DNA from 2 places in the Escherichia sp. TC-EC600-tetX4 genome. Region 2 is predicted to be linked to the other one. Evidence: predicted binding sites of a transcription regulator. Region 2 holds the regulator's gene; the other holds the start of a gene.
What was found. Region 2 encodes LexA, which represses DNA repair genes until DNA is damaged. Its sites were predicted from a motif close to TNCTGTATGTACATACAGNA; they were not measured.
Positions count from the first base shown of each region.

Region 1: metR (HTH-type transcriptional regulator MetR) is a predicted target of LexA. The motif match lies at 6,227-6,246, and genes of this name have one in related genera.

Region 1 covers NZ_CP079924.1:4,463,488-4,474,876, forward strand. The annotation lists gene ubiE (bifunctional demethylmenaquinone methyltransferase/2-methoxy-6-polyprenyl-1,4-benzoquinol methylase UbiE) at 1-239, opposite strand, end outside; gene rmuC (DNA recombination protein RmuC) at 334-1,761, opposite strand; gene udp (uridine phosphorylase) at 1,902-2,663, opposite strand; gene KXD89_RS21600 (dienelactone hydrolase family protein) at 2,925-3,740, shown strand; gene metE (5-methyltetrahydropteroyltriglutamate--homocysteine S-methyltransferase) at 3,780-6,041, opposite strand; gene metR (HTH-type transcriptional regulator MetR) at 6,278-7,231, shown strand; gene bioP (biotin transporter) at 7,119-8,018, opposite strand; gene yigL (sugar/pyridoxal phosphate phosphatase YigL) at 8,094-8,894, opposite strand; gene pldB (lysophospholipase L2) at 8,902-9,924, opposite strand; gene rhtB (homoserine/homoserine lactone efflux protein) at 10,035-10,655, shown strand; gene rhtC (threonine export protein RhtC) at 10,717-11,337, opposite strand.
Region 2 covers NZ_CP079924.1:4,218,061-4,229,449, forward strand. The annotation lists gene dnaB (replicative DNA helicase) at 1-209, opposite strand, end outside; gene KXD89_RS20510 (quinone oxidoreductase) at 292-1,275, shown strand; gene pspG (envelope stress response protein PspG) at 1,441-1,683, opposite strand; gene dusA (tRNA dihydrouridine(20/20a) synthase DusA) at 1,817-2,854, opposite strand; partial or broken gene KXD89_RS20525 (DUF2713 domain-containing protein) at 3,217-4,202, opposite strand; gene zur (zinc uptake transcriptional repressor Zur) at 4,520-5,035, shown strand; gene KXD89_RS20535 (CsbD family protein) at 5,077-5,286, opposite strand; gene dinF (MATE family efflux transporter DinF) at 5,402-6,727, opposite strand; gene lexA (transcriptional repressor LexA) at 6,800-7,408, opposite strand; gene dgkA (diacylglycerol kinase) at 7,518-7,886, opposite strand; gene plsB (glycerol-3-phosphate 1-O-acyltransferase PlsB) at 8,057-10,480, shown strand; gene ubiA (4-hydroxybenzoate octaprenyltransferase) at 10,635-11,389, opposite strand, start outside.

The DNA of each region.
Region 1 (11,389 bases), 250 kb from region 2:
TTCGCTGTCAGGTCGCCGGTGCCACCAGCCAGATCCAGCACGGTCTGCCCACGGCGTACGCCGCTGCAATCAATCGTGAATCGCTTCCACAAACGATGAATACCAAATGACATCAAATCATTCATGACATCGTATTTTGATGCCACGGAATGGAAAACGTGGGCGACCATATCCGCTTTTTGTTCCTTCGCGACGGTCTGAAAACCAAAGTGCGTCGTTTCTTGTGACTTATCCACCATCTCAATGCCTGCTCATCAAAAAATTGTTCCAGAAGTGTAACAGATTGGGCGTCGATGCCCTAGATTTCTACCCGGCTTAACTACTCCCAATGGGCTAGCGCGACTGCTGATTATATTCATCATCGCGTTGATAAGCTTCATCATTCGGCTGCTCCGGAACCGACCGAAGTCGATACTCTTCATCCTGGCTCACCGCCTGTTCAGCCAAATCCGGATTAATCTCGCGTTTAATTTCTACTCCTAAACCGCGAAACGCTTCTGCCTGCGCCAGCACATTTCCGCGCCCTGAAGAGAGTTTTTTCATTGCCTGCCGATAATTATCCTGCGCTTTGTCGAGACTTTGACCAATCGCGGACATGTCATCGATGAACAAACGCATCTTGTCGTACAGCTTGCTGGCACGATCGGCGATTTGCTGGGCGTTGCGGCTTTGATGCTCATAACGCCACAGGTTGGCGATAGTGCGCAGCGCCACCAGCAGCGTAGTCGGGCTAACCAGCATGATGTTGTTTTTCAACGCTTCGGTGATCAGCTCCGGCTGGCGGTCAAGCGCCAGTAAAAAAGCGGGTTCAACGGGAATAAACATCAGCACGTAATCCAGAGTTCGCAGCCCCGGCAGCTGTTGATAATCTTTGCGTCCCAGCAAACGGATATGGTTACGCACCGACGCGATATGTTCCTGTAGCGCGCTTTCGCGGGTGTAGTCGTCTTCGGCGTTAAAATAGCGTTCATAGGCGACCAGCGTCATTTTGGCGTCGATCACCACATCTTTTCCCTGCGGCAGGCGCACGATGACATCCGGCTGCATCCGCGAGCGGGCGTCATTTTCGATGCTGACCTGGGTTTCATATTCATACCCTTCACGCAGACCGGAAGCCTCCAGCACCCGCGTCAATACTACCTCGCCCCAGTTGCCCTGGGTTTTATTGTCGCCTTTCAGCGCGCGCGTCAGGTTGATCGCTTCCTGGGCCATTTGCGCGTTGAGTTGCTGGAGATTGCGAATTTCGTGGGTCAGGGTATGGCGTTCTTGTGCTTCTTTACCGAAGCTGTCCTGAACCTGACGGCGGAAACCGTCCAGTTGTTCACGTAGCGGCGACAACAGGCTGTTCAGACTCTGACGGTTTTGCTCATCAACCCGGCGATTGCTGTGCTCAAAAATACGGTTGGCGAGGTTTTCAAACTGCTCACTGAGGCGCTGCTCGCTGTTAATCATCTGGCGAATTTTATCGTCAGCATGTTGCTGTGCGGCTTCCATCCGCGTGGTTACTTCACGCAGATCGGCCTCCAGAGAGGTGTTAATACTTTGCAGGCTGCGCACTTCGTTATTGAGTAACTCGCACTCTGCACGCCAGTGCTCGCTTTGGGTAATTTGTTGTTTTGCCGCGCTTAACTCCGCGACCATCTCTTCACGTTCAGCTAATTGCTCGGCTTTTTGCTGCGCATGTTGATAACTGGCAAACAGCCAGCCAATTGCCACACCCACCAACGCAATAACTGCGTAAACCATGATTGAGAAATCCACAACGCCTCCTGACGCAACAACTTACCCGCACAAAATAGAATTGTGCTGTACAAACGTCCAGTTGGAAAGGCATTTCCTGCGAGGCGCTACGCAAAAATACAAAAGGCCGAACGCGTCGGCCTTCAGACAGGAGAAGAGAATTACAGCAGACGACGCGCCGCTTCCACCACGATTTTCACCGCATGGCTTTCGGTTTGTTTCATCGTCTCAGCATTCGGGATCTCTTGCTGGGTGCGGTTAACGATAACACCCGCTACCATACCGGCACGCAGGCCCTGACTTGCACACATGGTCAGCAGGGTTGCAGATTCCATTTCATAGTTCATTACGCCCATCGCCTGCCACTCTTCCATAGAACCTTTAAAGTGACGAACTACGCGACCAGAGTAAGTATCGTAACGTTCCTGACCTGGGTAGAAGGTATCAGAAGAAGCTGTCACGCCAACGTGAGTTGTCGCGCCAATGGATTTCGCAGCTTCAACCAGCGCAGTCGTACATTCGAAATCAGCGACAGCCGGGAATTCCAGCGGTGCGAAGTGCAGGCTCGCGCCATCCAGACGGACAGACGCCGTGGTAACCAGGACATCACCCACATTAATATGCGGCTGAATAGCGCCCGTTGTACCGATACGCAGGAAGGTGCGAATGCCCAGCTGTGCCAGCTCTTCAACAGCAATAGAGGTAGACGGGCCGCCGATACCGGTAGAGCAGACGATAACAGGTTTACCATCCAGCTCTGCACGCCAGGTAGTGAATTCGCGGTGAGATGCCAGCTTAACCGGCTTATCCATCAGCGCGGCGATCTTTTCCACACGATCCGGGTCGCCAGGGACGATGGCAAGCGTAGCCCCTTGTAAATCGTTTTTAGTGAGGCCGAGATGAAAAACATCAGACTTGGACATATACAACTCCTCTGTGAATCGGTTTAGTCAGAAGAAGCAAAAAGACACTTTACCGAAGGGTTTAACATTTTTTCGTGATACTCATCACCATGACGCAAATGCGTTGCATAAATTTACCCACCAAAAGTGATGCAAATCACATAAATCACCCTTCATTCTGCAGGACTGCATAAAAGATGAGCCGATTCAGGCAATGTGATTTGTTGCATGCTGACTATAGTTAACATTGCGCAACATTTTTATAAGGGTACGGAGAATACCATGGCAACAACACAACAATCTGGATTTGCACCTGCTGCATCGCCTCTCGCTTCGACCATCGTTCAGACCCCGGACGACGCGATTGTGGCGGGCTTCACCTCTATCCCTTCACAAGGGGATAACATGCCTGCTTACCATGCCAGACCAAAGCAAAGCGATGGCCCACTGCCAGTGGTCATTGTAGTGCAGGAAATTTTTGGCGTGCATGAACATATCCGCGACATTTGTCGCCGTCTGGCGCTGGAGGGGTATCTGGCTATCGCACCTGAACTTTACTTCCGCGAAGGCGATCCGAATGATTTTGCCGATATCCCCACGTTGCTTAGCGGTCTGGTAGCAAAAGTGCCTGACTCGCAGGTGCTGGCCGATCTCGATCATGTCGCCAGTTGGGCTTCCCGCAACGGCGGCGATGTTCATCGTTTAATGATCACCGGATTCTGCTGGGGTGGACGTATCACCTGGCTGTATGCCGCGCATAATCCACAGCTAAAAGCCGCAGTGGCGTGGTACGGCAAACTGACGGGCGACAAGTCGCTGAATTCACCGAAACAACCTGTTGATATCGCAACCGATCTTAACGCGCCGATTCTCGGCTTATATGGTGGTCAGGATAACAGCATTCCGCAGGAGAGCGTTGAAACCATGCGCCAGGCGCTGCGGGCTGCTAATGCGAAAGCAGAGATTATCGTGTACCCGGACGCCGGGCATGCATTCAACGCTGATTATCGCCCGAGCTATCATGCCGCATCTGCAGAAGATGGCTGGCAGCGTATGCTGGAATGGTTTAAGCAGTATGGTGGGAAGAAGTCGCTGTAATGAGAAAAGACCGGGTGGTATTACCACCCGGTTTGGATTTTACCCCCGACGCAAGTTCTGCGCCGCCTGCACCATGTTCGCCAGTGCCGCGCGGGTTTCTGGCCAGCCGCGCGTTTTCAGGCCACAGTCCGGGTTGACCCACAGGCGCTCTGCCGGAATGCGTTTTGCCGCTTTCTTCAGCAAGGCTTCAATCCATTCCACGCTCGGTACGTTTGGCGAGTGAATGTCATAGACGCCAGGACCGATTTCATTTGGATAATCAAACTCTTCAAACAACTCCAGCAACTCCATGTCGGAACGCGAGGTTTCGATGGTGATGACGTCTGCGTCCAGCGCCGCAATCGAATCCATGATGTCGTTGAACTCGCAATAACACATGTGAGTGTGGATTTGTGTGTCATCTTTCGCCACGGCGGCGTTGATACGGAAGGCCTCTACGCCCCACTGGAGATACGCATCCCAGTCGCTACGACGCAGCGGTAAACCTTCGCGCAGCGCCGGTTCGTCAATCTGGATGATGCCAATTCCAGCGGCTTCCAGATCGGCCACTTCATCACGCAGCGCCAGCGCAATCTGTTTGGCGATGGTTTCACGGCTGACATCTTCACGCGGGAACGACCAGCAGAGTATGGTCACCGGCCCCGTCAGCATCCCTTTCACCGGTTTGTCGGTCAGCGATTGCGCATACTTCGCCCACTCCACGGTAATCGGTGCCGGGCGGCTAATGTCACCAATGACAATCGGTGGCTTCACGCAGCGGGAACCGTAGCTCTGTACCCAACCGTTTTGCGTAAAGACAAATCCGTCGAGGTGCTCGCCAAAGTATTCCACCATGTCATTACGCTCGGCCTCGCCATGTACCAGCACATCCAGTCCCAAACGTTCCTGCTCAACAATGGCCTGCTTGATATGTTCCGCAATGCCCGTGCGGTAGTTGTTGGCGTCGAGATTGCCCTTTTTGAAATCCAGACGCAGGGTACGAATTTCCGTGGTTTGCGGGAAGGAACCAATCGTGGTGGTCGGCCACGCTGGCAGTTTAAAACGCGCACGCTGGGCTTCAGCACGCACTTCATAGACATTCGCACGCTGGCTGTCCTGGGCGGTGATCGCCGCCAGACGCTTTTCTACCGCCGGATTATGTACGCGGGTAGAGTGACGACGTGCCTGAATCGGGGCGCTCCACTCTGCCAGAGCTGCCGTGTCACCACTGTTCAGCGCATCGCGCAGCAGTGCCAGTTCATGGCATTTTTGTAGGGCGAAGGCAAACCAGCTTTTCACTTCTGCATCAAGACGCGTTTCCACGCTCAGGTCGATGGGGCTGTGCAGCAACGAGCAGGAAGATGCCACCCACAAATCACGTTTGCCGACAATGTCCTTAATTTGCGCATATTTCTCGGTAAGATCGGCGCGCCAGACGTTACGACCATTGATCAGACCCGCAGACAGCAACCAGTCAGAAGGCAGGCGCTTGTGCAGTTCAGCAACGTCATCTTTACCATGTACGAGGTCAACATGCAGACCCTGAACAGGCAGCGCAGTAATCGTGTCGAGATTTGGCGTTACGCCTTCAAAATAGGTGGTCAGCAGCAGTTTCACCTGTCCCTGGAGCGCGTCGTAAGCGGGTTTGTATGCGTCCAGCCACGCCTGTGGTAGTTCCAGTACCAGCGCGGGTTCATCAATCTGTACCCACTCGATGCCGCGTTTCGCCAGTTCTGCCAGCACTTGCTGATAAACCGGCAGAATGTCGTTCAGCAGGCTCAGGCGGTCAAATTGTTCACCTTTCACTTTCCCCAGCCACAGCCAGGTAACCGGCCCCAGCAGCACAGGTTTCACCTTGTGGCCCAGCGCCAGCGCCTCGTCCACTTCGTCCAGCAGCTGCGTCCAGGTCAGTTTGAACTGTTGGCCTTTAACGAACTCCGGCACCATGTAGTGATAGTTGGTGTTAAACCATTTGGTCATTTCCGCTGCCGCCGCAGGTTCGCCAGTCGGCGCACGTCCACGACCAATACGGAACAGGGTGTCGATATCTACCGAACCATCTTTGTTCTGATGACGCGCCGGAACGTTACCCAGCAGCAGACTGGTGGTCAGTACATGATCGTACCAGGCAAAATCGCCCACCGGCAGCAGGTCGATACCCGCTTGCTTTTGTTGATCCCAGTGACGAGCACGCAATTCACGCCCTACCGCCAGCAGTTCTTCACGCGTGGAGTTCCCCGCCCAATAACTTTCTTGCGCTTTTTTCAGCTCGCGACGCAGGCCAACGCGAGGGAAACCGAGGGTGTGATTCAATATTGTCATTTTTTCTTCCTCTAATTATATGTAAATCCTATGGATTTTGAATTTAGGGAAGGCGGCAAGTTTATTCATCCCCGGGAGCTTACTGAAGTAAGTGACCGGGGTGGAGAAACGCAGCCAACGCACCATAAATTTAAAAGACGAAGGATTTTAGCCGTCCAGATGTTTACACATCCATAATTGGCGGTTACTGTATATTCCTCAAGCGCAAATTATTCATGCCGAAGTGAAGGACTTTCATGATCGAAGTAAAACACCTGAAAACGCTACAAGCGTTGCGGAACTGCGGCTCGCTCGCAGCCGCTGCGGCGACGTTGCATCAGACGCAATCCGCCCTGTCTCACCAGTTTAGCGATCTGGAACAACGCCTTGGCTTCCGGCTATTTGTGCGTAAGAGCCAGCCGCTACGCTTTACACCGCAGGGAGAAATCCTGTTGCAACTGGCAAACCAGGTACTGCCGCAAATTAGCCAGGCCCTGCAAGCCTGCAATGAACCGCAGCAGACGCGTCTGCGCATTGCCATTGAGTGCCATAGCTGTATTCAGTGGCTGACACCCGCGTTAGAAAATTTCCATAAGAACTGGCCGCAGGTAGAGATGGATTTTAAATCGGGCGTGACATTTGACCCGCAGCCCGCCTTGCAACAGGGAGAGCTGGATCTGGTAATGACGTCCGATATTCTGCCGCGCAGTGGCCTGCATTATTCGCCGATGTTCGACTATGAAGTGCGTCTGGTGTTAGCACCTGACCATCCACTGGCGGCGAAAACGCGAATTACACCGGAAGATCTCGCCAGCGAGACGCTATTAATTTATCCGGTGCAGCGTAGTCGACTGGATGTCTGGCGGCATTTTCTTCAGCCGGCAGGCGTCAGCCCGTCACTGAAAAGCGTCGATAACACCTTATTGTTGATTCAGATGGTTGCCGCGCGGATGGGTATTGCCGCGCTACCGCATTGGGTAGTAGAGAGTTTTGAGCGCCAGGGTCTGGTGGTGACCAAAACCCTGGGCGAAGGCTTGTGGAGCCGACTGTACGCCGCCGTGCGCGATGGCGAGCAGCGTCAGCCAGTTACGGAAGCGTTTATTCGCTCAGCGCGCAATCACGCCTGCGATCATCTGCCGTTTGTGAAGAGCGCGGAGCGACCCACTTACGATGCACCCACAGTGAGGCCAGGATCACCAGCGCGCCTGTAATAAACGTTGGCCAGTGCGGCTGTTGGTGCCAGATAGCCAGGTTTACCAGCAGCCCTGCCGGAACGTGCATATTATTCATAATGCCCAGCGTTCCGGCGTCCACCTGCGTCGCGCCGTAGTTCCACATAAAGTAGCCAATCCCGGAAGCCACCACGCCAAGAAACACCAGAATGCCCCATTGCAGCGTGGTTTGCGGCATTTTCTGCGCATTTCCCAGCAAGAACCATGCAATCACTGCCACCAGAAACGCGCCAAGATAGAACCACGCAAAGGCGTTATGCTGTGGCATCGGGCGAGTTTCCATCAGGCGTTTGTAACCCACCATGCCAATGGCAAAAGTGATATTGGAGAGTTGCACCAGCAGCAAGCCAGTCCAGAAATGGTCGGTGACCTGATCATAGCGAATAATCCCGGCACCAATCACCGCCAGCAAGGCGCTAAAGGCATAGCCCCAGCGCAGACGGCGCTTACTCATGATGTCATAAATCAGCGTGATGTAGAGCGGCGTCAGCACGGTGAACAGCAGCAGCTCGGAAACCGTCAGGTAGAGATAAGCGCGGAAACTCAGCATATACATCACGCCAAGCTGCATCGCGCCCACCAGCATATACAGGCCGACCGTTTTCAGGCTATTGCCACGGGTACGCAGAAACGGCAGAAAAACGAGTGCCGCCAGGCCAACGCGCACCAGCACCGCAAAATAGCTATCGACGTGCCCCGCAAGGTACTCGCCATAAAAGCTAAAGGAGAAGGCCCACAGAATCGTGGTGATGATAAGTAGCGCCACAATGGAAAACTCTTTGATTAACGGGTATCCATTGTAGCGAAGTATCAGGTTGACAACTGACCAAATAAAGAACGATTACGATAAATAGAGTTTACGCAGATAATGCGGCACCGCGTCGTCGGCATTAGTACCAATCACTTCCAGCTCGGGATGAAGGTCTTTCAGACGCTGGTGCGCACTGCCCATAATGCAGCCTTTCCCCGCCATCGACAGCATTTCGGCGTCGTTCATCCCGTCACCAAACGCAATACAATCCTTCAGGCTGTAGCCCAGTTTCTTCGCCACCGCTTCCAGCGCATGGCCTTTTGAAACGCCGCCCGCCATCACTTCCAGACAGGTTAAGGTAGAGAAACTGACGTTGACGCGATCGCCCCAACGAGCGTTAATCGCCTGCTCCAGCGGCAGCAGTTGTTCATGGGAATCGCAGGTGAAGAACACTTTGCTGACGCCTTCCGGCTCCAGTAATCCAGGCTCATACAGCGCATATTGGAACACCGCTTCTTTAAAAAAGCGCATCTCTTCCGGGCGATGGCGATTCATAAACCATTCGTCGTCGCGATAAACGTTAGTAATGATGTCCGGATTGTCGTTGACTACGCCAAACAGATCGCTGGCAATGTCGCGATCCAGGTTATGAGCAAAAATCAGATTACCATCCAGATCGTGAACGCGCGCACCATTGGAGGTAATCATGTAAGACTTAATCTCCAGATTATCGCGAATTTGCCCCACATCAACGTGGTGACGACCGGTCGCAAACACAAAGTTGATGCCGCGCGCGGTGAGCAGCTTCAGAGTTTCTTTGGCGTAAGGGGATAACGTATGGTCGGGAGAAAGTAACGTGCCATCTAAATCAGACGCAACAACCTGGTACATAAGAAATTTAAACCTCTGTAGAGCGGTTTCCGCTGGGTGAGTTATGCCTGTTGAAAAAATCAACGATGGCGTGGAGCGCGACTGAGCGCATTGCGTCCTTTTCAAAAAGGATCTCATGGTAAGCACCTTTAATTACCAACGGCCGTCCTCCTTCGACAGGATGGCCCGCGGCGGTGCGGAGTTCACAAAAACGGTCATGCATGCGGTTATCCACCACGCGTTCCTCTTCAGCCTGCAAGAGAAGCGTTGGCGTGGCGTCATCACCCGCACCGGCTAACACCTGTTCGCCAGCCAGAATACTTTCGCGTACCCAATGGTAGGTCGGCCCACCGACGCGAATCGTTGGGTCATCAGCATAGAAGCGTAAGTTACGTCGATATCGCTGTCTGCTGTGGGTCAGTACGTTGATAGCAAACGGCAACGCGCGCCAGCGCCCGGTGCCTATTGCATAGCCATCACGGAAACGTGGATGCGCTTCGGCCCAGTTGAGGATCTGCCGTGCCATAAATGACGGCATACGAATCACGATCCCAAACATTGGCGCAGTTAGCGCAATGGCGTCACATACACCTGGATGGCGTTGCAGAAATAATGTGGAGATCGCACCGCCCATCGAATGTGCCAGTATATAGCGTTTACGCCACGGACCGGGCTGAACCTCCTGCTGCCAGAATGCCGCCAGATCATCAACATAATCATTAAAGCGATTAACATGCCCGAGATGCGGATCGGCTAACAGGCGACCGGAACGTCCCTGCCCGCGATGGTCGATGATTAAGACATCAAACCCCAAATGGAACAGGTCATAGGCCAGTTCCGCATATTTTACGTAGCTCTCAATACGCCCCGGGCAGATGACTACCACCCGGTCATGGTGCTGTGCGCGAAAACGGACAAAGCGCACCGGAATGTCATCCACACCAGTAAACTCTGCTTCATCACGCTGACGCCAGAAATCAGTCAGCGGTCCCATGGTAAAAGCAGCAAACGCGTTTTCTCTTGTTTCCCAGTCTTTTTGCTGCTGAAACATCGGGTAATCTGCCTCTTAAACCACGTAAAATCGTTTTTTTTAGCGTGCCTGACACAACGCTGCGACAGTAGCGTATTGTGGCACAAAAATAGACACACCGGGAGTTCATCATGACCTTAGAATGGTGGTTTGCCTACCTGCTGACATCGATCATTTTAAGCCTGTCGCCAGGCTCTGGTGCAATCAACACTATGACCACCTCGCTCAACCACGGTTATCGCGGCGCGGTGGCGTCTATTGCTGGGCTTCAGACCGGACTGGCGATTCATATTGTGCTGGTTGGCGTGGGGTTGGGGACGCTATTTTCCCGCTCAGTGATTGCGTTTGAAGTGTTGAAGTGGGCAGGCGCGGCTTACTTGATTTGGCTGGGAATCCAGCAGTGGCGCGCCGCTGGTGCAATTGACCTTAAATCGCTGGCCTCTACTCAATCGCGTCGACATTTGTTCCAGCGCGCAGTTTTTGTGAATCTCACCAATCCCAAAAGTATTGTGTTTCTGGCGGCGCTATTTCCGCAATTCATCATGCCGCAACAGCCGCAACTGATGCAGTATATCGTGCTCGGCGTCACCACTATTGTGGTCGATATTATTGTGATGATCGGTTACGCCACCCTTGCTCAACGGATTGCTCTATGGATTAAAGGACCAAAGCAGATGAAGGCGCTGAATAAGATTTTCGGCTCGTTGTTTATGCTGGTGGGAGCGCTGTTAGCATCGGCGAGGCATGCGTGAAAAATAATGTCGGATGCGGCGTAAACGCCTTATCCGACTTACTCTGAAGACGCGTCTGGCATCACCGCGAAATAATCAAATGAATGCCAAATCCGGCAAATAACGCCCCGGCAAAACCATCAATCCACTTCGCCAGACGTTGATAACCACGGCGCATTTGCGGCAGGGCAAACAGGCTGGCAACGACGGTAAACCACGCCAGCGTTTCGACAATGATCAGCGCAAAAATGCCCCAGCGCGCGGTAGTGCCAACGTTATCACCGACAAACAATGAGAACACCGAGCCAAAGTAGATAATCGCTTTCGGATTAGCGAGATTGGTCAGTAAACCTTTCAGGAAACTGCGCCCACTTTTCGCCAGCTCGACCTGTGGCGCAGGTGCAGAAACCGCCTCTTTTTTCAGTGCACCACGTAGCATCTGGTAACCCATCCAGCAGAGATACAGGCCACCGCCCACCATAATCAGCGTATGCAGCCAGGCCATTTTTTCGATAATCAAATGCAGGCCAAGCAGCGCAATCCCAGCCCAAACCATTACGCCGCAGGTAATGCCCAGCACGCCCATCATCGCTTCTTTACGGGAACGACTGACAGCGGTCTGAGAGACAAAAAAGAAATCGGGACCGGGGCTCATAAGCGCCACAATGTGCACCATGGCGACGGTGAGAAATAACATCAACATACATTTGACTCGCGGGGGAAACGTTTACGGAGTCTTCATACTGGCACTTTTT
Region 2 (11,389 bases):
GTAAAGATATGACGGTGTGGGCGGGTGTAAAAATCGTCTGCTACCACACGCTCGGCTACATCATCCCAGCGTTCGTTATCTAGCATTAAACCGCCCAACACCGACTGCTCCGCTTCGATCGAGTGCGGAGGCACTTTCAGCCCGGCAACTTGTGGATCGCGTTCGCGGGGTTCAGCCTGCTGTTTGTTGAAGGGTTTATTTCCTGCCATAGTGAATGGAGTTACCGAGATAAAGAATGGGTCGAAACTTTATCATATGAAGCAGACCCTGACGATACGTTCTGGAGGACACATGGCAACACGAATTGAATTTCACAAGCACGGTGGCCCGGAAGTACTTCAAGCCGTAGAGTTCACTCCTGCCGATCCGGCGGAGAATGAAATCCAGGTCGAAAATAAAGCCATCGGCATCAATTTTATCGACACATATATCCGCAGCGGCCTTTACCCGCCGCCATCGCTACCCAGCGGATTAGGCACCGAAGCAGCAGGCATCGTGAGTAAAGTCGGCAGTGGTGTAAAGCATATTAAGGCAGGCGATCGTGTAGTCTATGCGCAGTCGGCGTTAGGCGCTTACAGCTCTGTGCATAACATTATTGCGGATAAAGCGGCGATTCTGCCTGCGGCAATTTCTTTTGAGCAAGCTGCGGCATCCTTCCTGAAAGGCTTAACGGTTTATTATCTGCTGCGCAAAACCTATGAAATTAAACCCGATGAACAGTTCCTGTTCCACGCAGCGGCTGGCGGCGTTGGCTTAATTGCCTGCCAGTGGGCAAAAGCCCTGGGCGCGAAACTTATCGGCACCGTAGGAACCGCGCAAAAAGCGCAGAGCGCGCTAAAAGCGGGCGCGTGGCAGGTTATTAACTATCGTGAAGAGGATCTGGTCGAGCGGTTAAAAGAGATCACCGGCGGTAAGAAAGTGCGCGTGGTGTACGATTCCGTGGGCAGAGACACCTGGGAACGGTCGCTGGATTGCCTGCAACGCCGCGGCTTAATGGTCAGTTTTGGCAACTCATCAGGTGCGGTTACCGGTGTGAACTTAGGCATTCTCAATCAAAAAGGCTCGTTGTATGTGACACGCCCTTCCCTGCAAGGCTATATCACCACGCGGGAGGAATTAACCGAGGCCAGTAATGAACTGTTCTCTTTGATTGCCAGCGGTGTGATTAAGGTCGATGTCGCCGAGCAGCAGAAATATCCGCTGAAGGATGCGCAGCGTGCGCATGAGATTCTGGAAAGCCGGGCGACGCAAGGTTCCAGCCTGCTGATTCCATAAAAGAAATAGGGCTTCCACCTGGGAAGCCCTTTCTTTTTATAGTTCGGCTGTATGTAGGGTACAGCACGATGAATCTGTTAGAGGCGCAATAGTGACAGATTTGATTATCAATTCCTATTTTGTTCTAAGGATAAAACCTTAGGTTGTGATCATCCGCACAATCCCTTAGTAACGCCAGCGGTCATAACGCTGATATTTCGGCACTTTTGGTGCTTTAATCGCCTTAATAACCCACACCACCGCAATCGCCAGTAGTAACCACGGCAGCAACTTAATCATCAATGCCAGCATACCGCCGAGGAACATAATGGCCGTCGCCACAACCAGCGCGGCGATAATGCCCAGCAACGAAACGCCGGTGACCATCAGCATGACAAAAAAGCCAATCACAAAAAGTAGTTCCAGCATGATGCTCTCCCAAATATGAAATCTCTTGCTGGCATTACAAGAATCATGCCAAAAATAATCTATTGATTTAACAGCAAAACGCCCCGCGACGGTGCGCAGGGCGTGGTGAATTTGACTACTTTTTGGTGAAAAGTTAACGCTTATCCGCCACCAGTTTGAGCGCGTGTTCCAGCACATTAATGTCTGCACCCGCTTTATGGGCATTTTCACTTAAATAACGCCGCCACTGCCGCGCGCCAGGAATACCCTGGAACAAGCCCAACATATGCCGGGTAATATGGCCGAGATACGTCCCCTGGCTGAGTTCACGCTCAATGTACGGATACATGGCGCGCACTACCGCCACCGGATCGGCATCGGTATCCGAGGAACCAAAGATCTCCCGGTCTACCGCCGCCAGAATACCCGGATTCTGATACGCCTCGCGCCCGACCATCACGCCATCCATATGTTGCAGGTGTGCTTTGGCCTCTTCCAGCGACTTGATACCACCGTTAATCGACATTGTCAGATGCGGAAAGTCACGCTTCAGTTGATACACACGCGGATAATCGAGCGGCGGGATTTCACGGTTTTCTTTCGGGCTTAACCCCGAAAGCCAGGCTTTACGTGCGTGGATGATGAACATCTCACACTCGCCTTTGCCGGAAACGGTATTGATGAAATCGCAGAGAAATTCATAGCTGTCCTGGTCGTCGATGCCAATACGCGTTTTCACCGTCACCGGAATCGACACCACATCGCGCATCGCTTTCACGCAGTCGGCAACCAGCTGCGCATTACCCATCAGACACGCACCAAACATGCCGTTCTGCACCCGGTCAGACGGGCAGCCGACATTCAGGTTGATCTCATCATATCCGCGCGCTTCTGCCAGCTTTGCACACTGCGCCAGCGCCGCCGGATCGCTACCGCCCAGTTGCAACGCTACCGGATGTTCTTCTTCACTGTACGCCAGATAATCACCTTTACCGTGAATAATCGCCCCTGTGGTCACCATTTCGGTATACAGCAACGTATTGCGGGAAAGCAGACGCAAGAAATAGCGGCAATGTCTGTCCGTCCAGTCGAGCATTGGTGCAACGCTAAACCGACCACTCCAGTGAACGTCAGTTTTTTCAGGCATTGCGCTGGTTTGGTTGATTTTTTGCATTTCAGAATTACCGTGCATTTTCAAATGTAGAGATTATTTTATCGATATATCATGGGGTTATGTTATTCAGCATCACTATTCAGGAGGCTCAATAGCGGGGTACTATACCATAACAACAGGAAGCGCCTGTCTCATTGCAAAAGAAAATTGAGATCCTCTCAAGGCATGAAGCTCTCACGAAGTGATGGAAATAATCTTATTAGCCGTTAACTTTGTTAAGGCCAATGATAAACAATCCAGGTTCGACGATAAATAAAAAATCACACATTAAACTCTGGTGATATATCTCCCTGCTAATAGTATTGATAGAGAAAAAAGAACCCAATAAATATTGGGTCCTTTTATATAATGCCTTCCATACTATCGAAGAACTTCACATATTATTTCTCCGATTTAACCCCGAACAAATCATAAATTAATTTAGAAGTGTCTGTAAGTATTTTAATCTCTTCCTTTGAGGTTGGGTCAAACGACTTCGCGAAGCTAATTAATTGTGGTGCAGCATCTCGCATTTTGCTTAAAATATCAGGATCGAGCGTTCCTTCATTCACCAGATGTGACATCTTATCCAGATAGCCATCAAAATTCATTTCTCCCCCATCAGCCAGACGCTTCATCTCTCCCAGGTACTTCTTCATATCACGTTGAGATAATTTTTCAAACTGAGCTTTCAGGTAGCTCTCATTATTTTCATTAATATACACTGTTTCTGATAAATCTGCGTAGGCACTAGAATATGAAAGTGAAATTAACAGCGAAGCAAATAATTTTAAGCTGTTGTCATCATGTTCCTGGCAGGCATTAACAAACGTTAAAAAACCAGAACCTATTGCTTGAAAATGTATATTCGCTAAAGGTTCATTATCCTTAGATTCCTCATAAAATAGCTGAACCGTGGAGGGAAGGTCATTCTTAGTTTCTACATCAAAAGTACATTGTTCAATGGGCATTGCATCTTTATTATCCCCAGGATTACATATACTATTAATCGCGAAATGAAAAATAGCCCGGTCAACAACTGATGCAATAAAGTCACGATCGTTTAAATCCTCATCAGTGCAATCGTCAATATACTTATTGACCCACATTTTGAGATCATTTATTTGCACAATTAAAAACACATTTTTTTACGTGCATGCCATAAATTATGCGTGATTCGTTGAATAAACAAATCTATTTTTGCAATAATTATATCCCGATGACGCAGCGCTGCATAATCAATAGATTTACCATATATATTATTTAATTTACCTTTGATTGAACCTCTATTATCTAATTTATCTTTGATTGCATCTTCATTATCGAATTGATTTGAATTGAGTGTTTTATTAAAGTATCCAGTTGCACCGGGTATTATCTTCAACATGATTCATCTACCTTTTTTGTCGTACCGTGTCCTCCTTATAATTCTTTTGCCATCTGGTCACTATCAAAAATCGCTCATAATTTCTGAACTACAGGTATGCGTTTAAACCCAGTTAAATAAATAGCGAGTTAACTTGAAGCAATTTATTTAAAAATGAATTATTAATTATTATCGTGTTGATAATGGTACGACAAGGCAACATAACACCTTACCTACAAAACAGAAAATCAACATTACGGCAACAATAAGGGTTCTCGGTGTTTTTCCTGGAACATGGTAAAGTAAGGACATTCTTAACCCCCACTTTGAGGTGCCCGATGGAAAAGACCACAACGCAGGAGTTATTAGCGCAGGCTGAAAAAATCTGCGCGCAGCGTAATGTGCGCCTGACCCCACAGCGCCTGGAAGTGTTGCGCCTGATGAGTCTGCAGGATGGCGCTATCAGCGCTTATGATCTGCTTGATTTACTGCGCGAAGCTGAACCGCAAGCCAAGCCGCCAACGGTTTATCGCGCGCTGGATTTTCTGCTTGAGCAAGGTTTTGTGCATAAGGTGGAATCCACCAACAGTTATGTGCTCTGTCATCTGTTCGATCAGCCCACCCATACGTCAGCCATGTTTATTTGCGATCGCTGCGGCGCAGTGAAAGAAGAGTGTGCAGAAGGCGTGGAAGACATTATGCATACGCTGGCGGCAAAAATGGGGTTTGCCCTGCGGCATAATGTGATTGAAGCACATGGGCTCTGTGCGGCATGTGTAGAAGTGGAAGCGTGTCGTCATCCTGAACAGTGCCAGCATGATCACTCTGTGCAGGTGAAAAAGAAACCGCGTTAAGAGGGCGTACATCCTTGTACACGTCGGGCAGGAGGGATTAATTACCAGCGATATTCATTGCGGGTTTCCCAATCCACGACCTCTTTTTCTGCCTGATCTTTCTGATAACCATAACGTTCCTGGATTTTACCGACCAGTTGATCACGTTTACCTTCAATGATCGTCATATCATCATCGGTCAGTTTGCCCCATTGCTCTTTCACTTTACCTTTAAACTGTTTCCAGTTACCGCCGGCTTCATCTTTATTCATAATCAAGACCTCATCGTTAGGTTGTGAATGAGAGTACGTTCACTTTTCTTCTGAACGTGAGATTAAGTGTAGTCAGCAATTTGGCTTAGGATTATTTATTCAGAATTTTTAACCGTCACGTTGCGGCAAACCAGGTACCATTGCGCCAGTGACGCCGCCAGATAGCCGCCAGAGAAAGCCCGCGCAACGCCAGAAAGACGGTTAATGCCAGCCACAAAGCATGATTACCCAGCCACGGCAGCGTAAGGAGCGTCAGCGCAAAACCTGCGGCGGCCACCGCCATACTGTTACGCATTTCGGTGGCACGCGTTGCGCCTATAAACATGCCGTCCAGCAGATAACACCAGACGCCAACCACCGGCAAAATCACCTGCCAGATAAGATAGCGGTCAGCCAGCTGCTGAATCTGGGTTAACGACGTCAGTAACGCAATGATGTGTTCCCCAGCCAGCAAATAAACCACCGAAAACAGTAACGCTACGATCCCCGACTGGCGGCACGCTGCCCGCCAGACATCCAGCAACTGGCTACCGTCGCGCGCACCGTATGCCTGACCGGAGTGCGCTTCAACCGCGTAGGCAAAACCATCCAGCGCATAGGCGGTAAAGGTGAGTAGCGTCATCAGAACCGCGTTAACAGCGATAATGTCACTCCCCAGTCGCGCGCCAAGTACGGTGATCGCGCCGAAACAGAGTTGCAACAACAGCGAACGCAGCATGATATCGCGGTTAAGCGCCAGCAAGCGACGGAAGTTTCCTCGCCAGGCAGTTTTCAGCATTTCGCCGGAAATTCCGCGTAGTTTGAGGATTTTACGCACCATTAGCAGACCAATCAGCAATGTTGCATATTCCGCAATAACCGTCGCCAGCGCCGCGCCCTGCACGTTCATATGCAGCCCCATCACCAGCCAGACATCCAGCACAATGTTGAGGATATTGCCGACCACTAACAAAATTACTGGCGCACGGGCATATTGCACGCCGAGTAACCAACCGAGTAATACCAGATTCGCCAGCGACGCCGGTGCGCTTAACCAGCGGATTTCAAGAAAGCGCCGCGCCTGTTCCAGGACTGCCTCACTACCGCCAACAATATGCAGCGCCAGATCGATAATCGGCGTACGCAGCAGCGCAATTAACGCCCCAGCCCCCAACGCCAACAGCAACGGTTGCACCAGCGTACGGGCTAATGCCTGAGGATTTTTGGCACCATAAGCCTGCGCAGTCAGCCCGGTGGTGCTCATGCGTAAAAACAGCAACAGCATAAAGAGAAAGCTGGTCGCCGTTGCACCAACCGCCACGCCGCCCAAATAAACCGGGCTATCAAGATGACCAATTACCGCCGTATCGACCAGTCCCAGCAACGGAACGGTGATATTGGAGAAAATCATGGGTAAGGCGAGATGCCAGAGTGCTTTATCAGATGAAGTGAGGAATGCCATGCAGACAAGCCTGATGAAGAGAGATGAAAAACAAACCGCGACGCCAGGCGGCATCGCGGTCTCAGAGATATGTTACAGCCAGTCGCCGTTGCGAATAACCCCAACCGCCAGCCCTTCAATGGTGAAGCTCTGCTGACGAAGGTCAACGACAATTGGTTTAAACTCGCTATTTTCTGGCAACAGTTCGACTTTATTGCCCTGTTTTTTCAGGCGCTTAACGGTAACTTCGTCATCAATACGTGCGACAACGACCTGACCGTTACGTACATCCTGAGTTTTATGCACTGCCAGCAAGTCACCATCCATAATGCCGATATCTTTCATCGACATCCCGCTGACGCGCAGCAGGAAATCAGCATTCGGCTTGAATAAGGAAGGATCGACCTGATAATGACCTTCAATATGCTGTTGCGCCAGAAGTGGTTCACCGGCAGCCACACGACCTACCAGCGGCAACCCTTCTTCCTCTTCCTGCAACAGACGAATCCCGCGTGATGCGCCGGAAACAATTTCAATAACGCCTTTGCGTGCCAGCGCCTTCAGATGTTCTTCAGCCGCGTTTGGGGAACGGAACCCCAAACGCTGCGCGATTTCCGCACGCGTCGGCGGCATACCTGTCTGGCTGATGTGATCACGGATGAGATCAAACACCTCTTGTTGCCTGGCCGTTAACGCTTTCATTCCGCCCCCTGGGTGTATATACAGTTATGCTGTGAGTATATACAGCAAAAGGCGATTTTGGAACCATAAACTGCACAATAAACCAGAGATTTATCGAATTCTGGAAGGGTTATCCAAAATGCGACCATAACAGAATGCACCAGGTAATCACGGCGACGATAATGGCAATCAGCACCGCAGCGGATCCCATATCTTTTGCGCGTCCGGAAAGCTCATGGTATTCAGAGCCAATTCGGTCAACCACTGCTTCGATGGCGCTATTGAGGATTTCCACAATCATCACCAGCATCACGGAGCTGATAAGCAGCACGCGGGTAATCGCGTCCACATCCAGCCAGCAGGCGATGACCACCGCCAACAATACCGCTACGCCTTCCTGACGGAATGCCGCTTCGTTGATCCATGCAGCGCGTAAACCTTTCCAGGAATAGCCAGCAGCTTTGATAATTCGGGTGAATCCAGTGGTATTATTGGCCATTGAAAGAACCTTTTTACATTATGAGCGTCAATATCAGTGTACCGTTAAATCCGATGATTCGGGTTTGCGTAGCGCCGCGCGAAACATGAGCGGATACCACAGAATTTCCCATGACTTTCTGCTATCCTTGCCGCGCATTTGCATTATTAACCAGAGGCTTTACATCGTTTATGTCCGGCTGGCCACGAATTTACTACAAATTACTGAATTTACCATTAAGCATCCTGGTAAAAAGCAAGTCTATTCCGGCAGATCCTGCCCCGGAACTGGGGCTGGATACCTCTCGTCCAATTATGTACGTTTTACCGTACAACTCGAAAGCAGATTTGCTGACGTTGCGCGCCCAGTGTCTGGCACATGACTTGCCTGACCCGTTAGAGCCGCTGGAAATCGACGGCACGCTACTGCCGCGCTATGTGTTCATTCACGGCGGGCCGCGTGTGTTCACCTATTACACGCCGAAAGAAGAGTCTATTAAGCTGTTCCACGACTATCTCGATTTGCACCGTAGCAACCCAAATCTGGATGTGCAGATGGTGCCAGTGTCGGTGATGTTTGGTCGCGCGCCGGGGCGTGAAAAAGGCGAAGTGAACCCGCCGCTGCGTATGCTTAACGGCGTACAGAAATTTTTCGCTGTACTGTGGCTCGGTCGCGACAGTTTTGTGCGTTTCTCGCCGTCAGTTTCGCTGCGCCGTATGGCGGATGAACACGGCACGGATAAAACTATCGCTCAGAAACTGGCGCGCGTGGCGCGTATGCACTTTGCCCGTCAACGTCTGGCTGCCGTAGGCCCACGTTTGCCTGCTCGTCAGGATCTGTTTAATAAGCTGCTCGCCTCCCGCGCCATTGCCAAAGCGGTAGAAGATGAAGCGCGCAGCAAAAAAATCTCCCATGAAAAAGCGCAGCAGAACGCGATTGCACTGATGGAAGAGATTGCGGCGAATTTCTCTTACGAGATGATTCGCCTGACTGACCGTATTCTGGGCTTCACCTGGAACCGACTTTACCAGGGCATCAACGTCCATAACGCTGAGCGCGTTCGCCAGCTGGCCCACGACGGTCATGAGCTGGTATATGTGCCTTGCCACCGCAGTCACATGGACTACCTGCTGCTTTCTTACGTGCTGTATCACCAGGGGCTGGTGCCGCCGCATATCGCCGCCGGGATCAACCTGAATTTCTGGCCTGCCGGGCCGATTTTCCGCCGTCTGGGGGCGTTCTTTATTCGCCGTACGTTTAAAGGCAATAAACTTTATTCCACCGTTTTCCGGGAGTATCTCGGCGAACTGTTCAGCCGTGGTTATTCCGTCGAGTACTTCGTGGAAGGCGGTCGTTCCCGTACGGGGCGTTTGCTGGATCCGAAAACTGGTACGCTGTCGATGACCATTCAGGCGATGCTGCGTGGCGGCACGCGTCCGATTACGCTGATTCCGATCTATATCGGTTATGAGCACGTCATGGAAGTGGGTACTTACGCCAAAGAACTGCGCGGCGCGACGAAAGAGAAAGAGAGCCTGCCGCAGATGCTGCGCGGTTTAAGCAAGCTGCGTAATCTCGGTCAGGGTTACGTCAACTTCGGTGAACCAATGCCGTTGATGACCTACCTTAACCAGCATGTACCTGACTGGCGTGAATCTATCGATCCCATCGAAGCGGTGCGTCCGGCATGGTTAACGCCGACGGTCAATAATATTGCTGCCGATCTGATGGTACGCATTAACAACGCAGGCGCGGCAAACGCCATGAACCTGTGCTGTACTGCGCTACTGGCATCACGTCAGCGCTCACTCACCCGCGAGCAGTTAACCGAGCAACTCAACTGCTACCTGGATCTGATGCGCAACGTGCCCTACTCCACGGACTCTACCGTTCCTTCAGCCAGCGCCAGCGAGCTTATCGATCACGCGCTGCAAATGAACAAGTTTGAAGTCGAGAAAGACACAATCGGCGACATCATCATTCTGCCGCGCGAGCAAGCGGTGCTGATGACCTACTATCGCAACAACATTGCGCATATGTTGGTGCTGCCTTCGCTGATGGCGGCAATCGTCACCCAGCATCGCCACATCTCCCGCGACGTATTGATGGAGCACGTCAATGTGCTTTACCCAATGCTGAAAGCGGAGCTGTTCCTGCGCTGGGATCGCGACGAGTTGCCGGACGTTATTGATGCGCTGGCAAATGAGATGCAACGTCAGGGGCTGATTACCCTGCAAGATGATGAGTTGCATATCAACCCGGCGCATTCTCGCACGCTACAGCTGCTGGCCGCAGGCGCGCGCGAAACGCTGCAACGTTATGCCATCACCTTCTGGTTGTTGAGTGCCAACCCGTCGATCAACCGCGGTACGCTGGAGAAAGAGAGCCGCACCGTCGCGCAACGTCTCTCCGTGCTGCACGGCATCAACGCGCCGGAGTTCTTCGACAAGGCGGTGTTCAGTTCTCTGGTGCTGACACTGCGTGATGAAGGGTATATCAGCGATAGCGGCGATGCCGAACCGGCAGAAACGATGAAGGTTTATCAGTTGCTGGCGGAGTTGATTACATCAGACGTGCGTTTGACGATTGAGAGTGCGACGCAGGGCGAAGGGTAATCAGAGAGAATTGCCGGATGCGGCGAAAACGCCTTATCCGGCCTTCCATAATCTGCAAATTCAATAAATTGCGATGTGTTGTGTAGGCCTGAGAAGCGCCGCGCATCAGGCAACCCAGAAGAAAGCCGGATGATCATCCGGCTTTTTTACATCATCAGAAATGCCAGTAACTCATTGCCAGCCCTAAAAATAGTACCAGACCAACATAGTTATTATTCATAAATGCTTTAAAGCAGGCTTCACGCTCGCGGTTGGCAATCAGTTTTTGTTGATAAACAAACAGCGCGCCAGCCACCAGAATTGACCAGTAATATCCCCAGCCTAAGCCATTTAACTCACCGATGATCGCCATCAGTGCCAGTACGCCAATCTGCAAAATACCAATAATCAATTTATCGTATTGGCCGAACAGGATTGCCGTGGATTTAATGCCAATCTTCACATCATCATCGCGGTCAACCATCGCATACTGCGTGTCGTAAGCCACCGCCCAGAGAATATTGGCGAGGAACATTAACCAGCAACTCAATGGCACCGACTCACTCACAGCGGCAAAAGCCATTGGAATCGACCAGCCAAACGCCGCGCCCAGCACCACTTGCGGTAGATGGGTATACCGCTTCATAAACGGGTACACCCACGCCAGCGCTAGCGCGGCAATCGACAACAGAATGGTCATCGTATTCAGCGTCAGCACCAGTAAAAACGAAATCAGTACCAGCACGACAAACAGCGCGCGCGCCTCTTTCTCTGTTACCGCGCCGCTGGGAAGTGGTCGGTTCGCCGTGCGCTTAACATGACCATCAAACTTGCGGTCAGCATAATCATTCACCACACATCCGGCAGCGCGCATCAGCCAGACACCCGCGACAAACACCGCCAGGATCCAGAGCTGGGGAACGCCCGGTG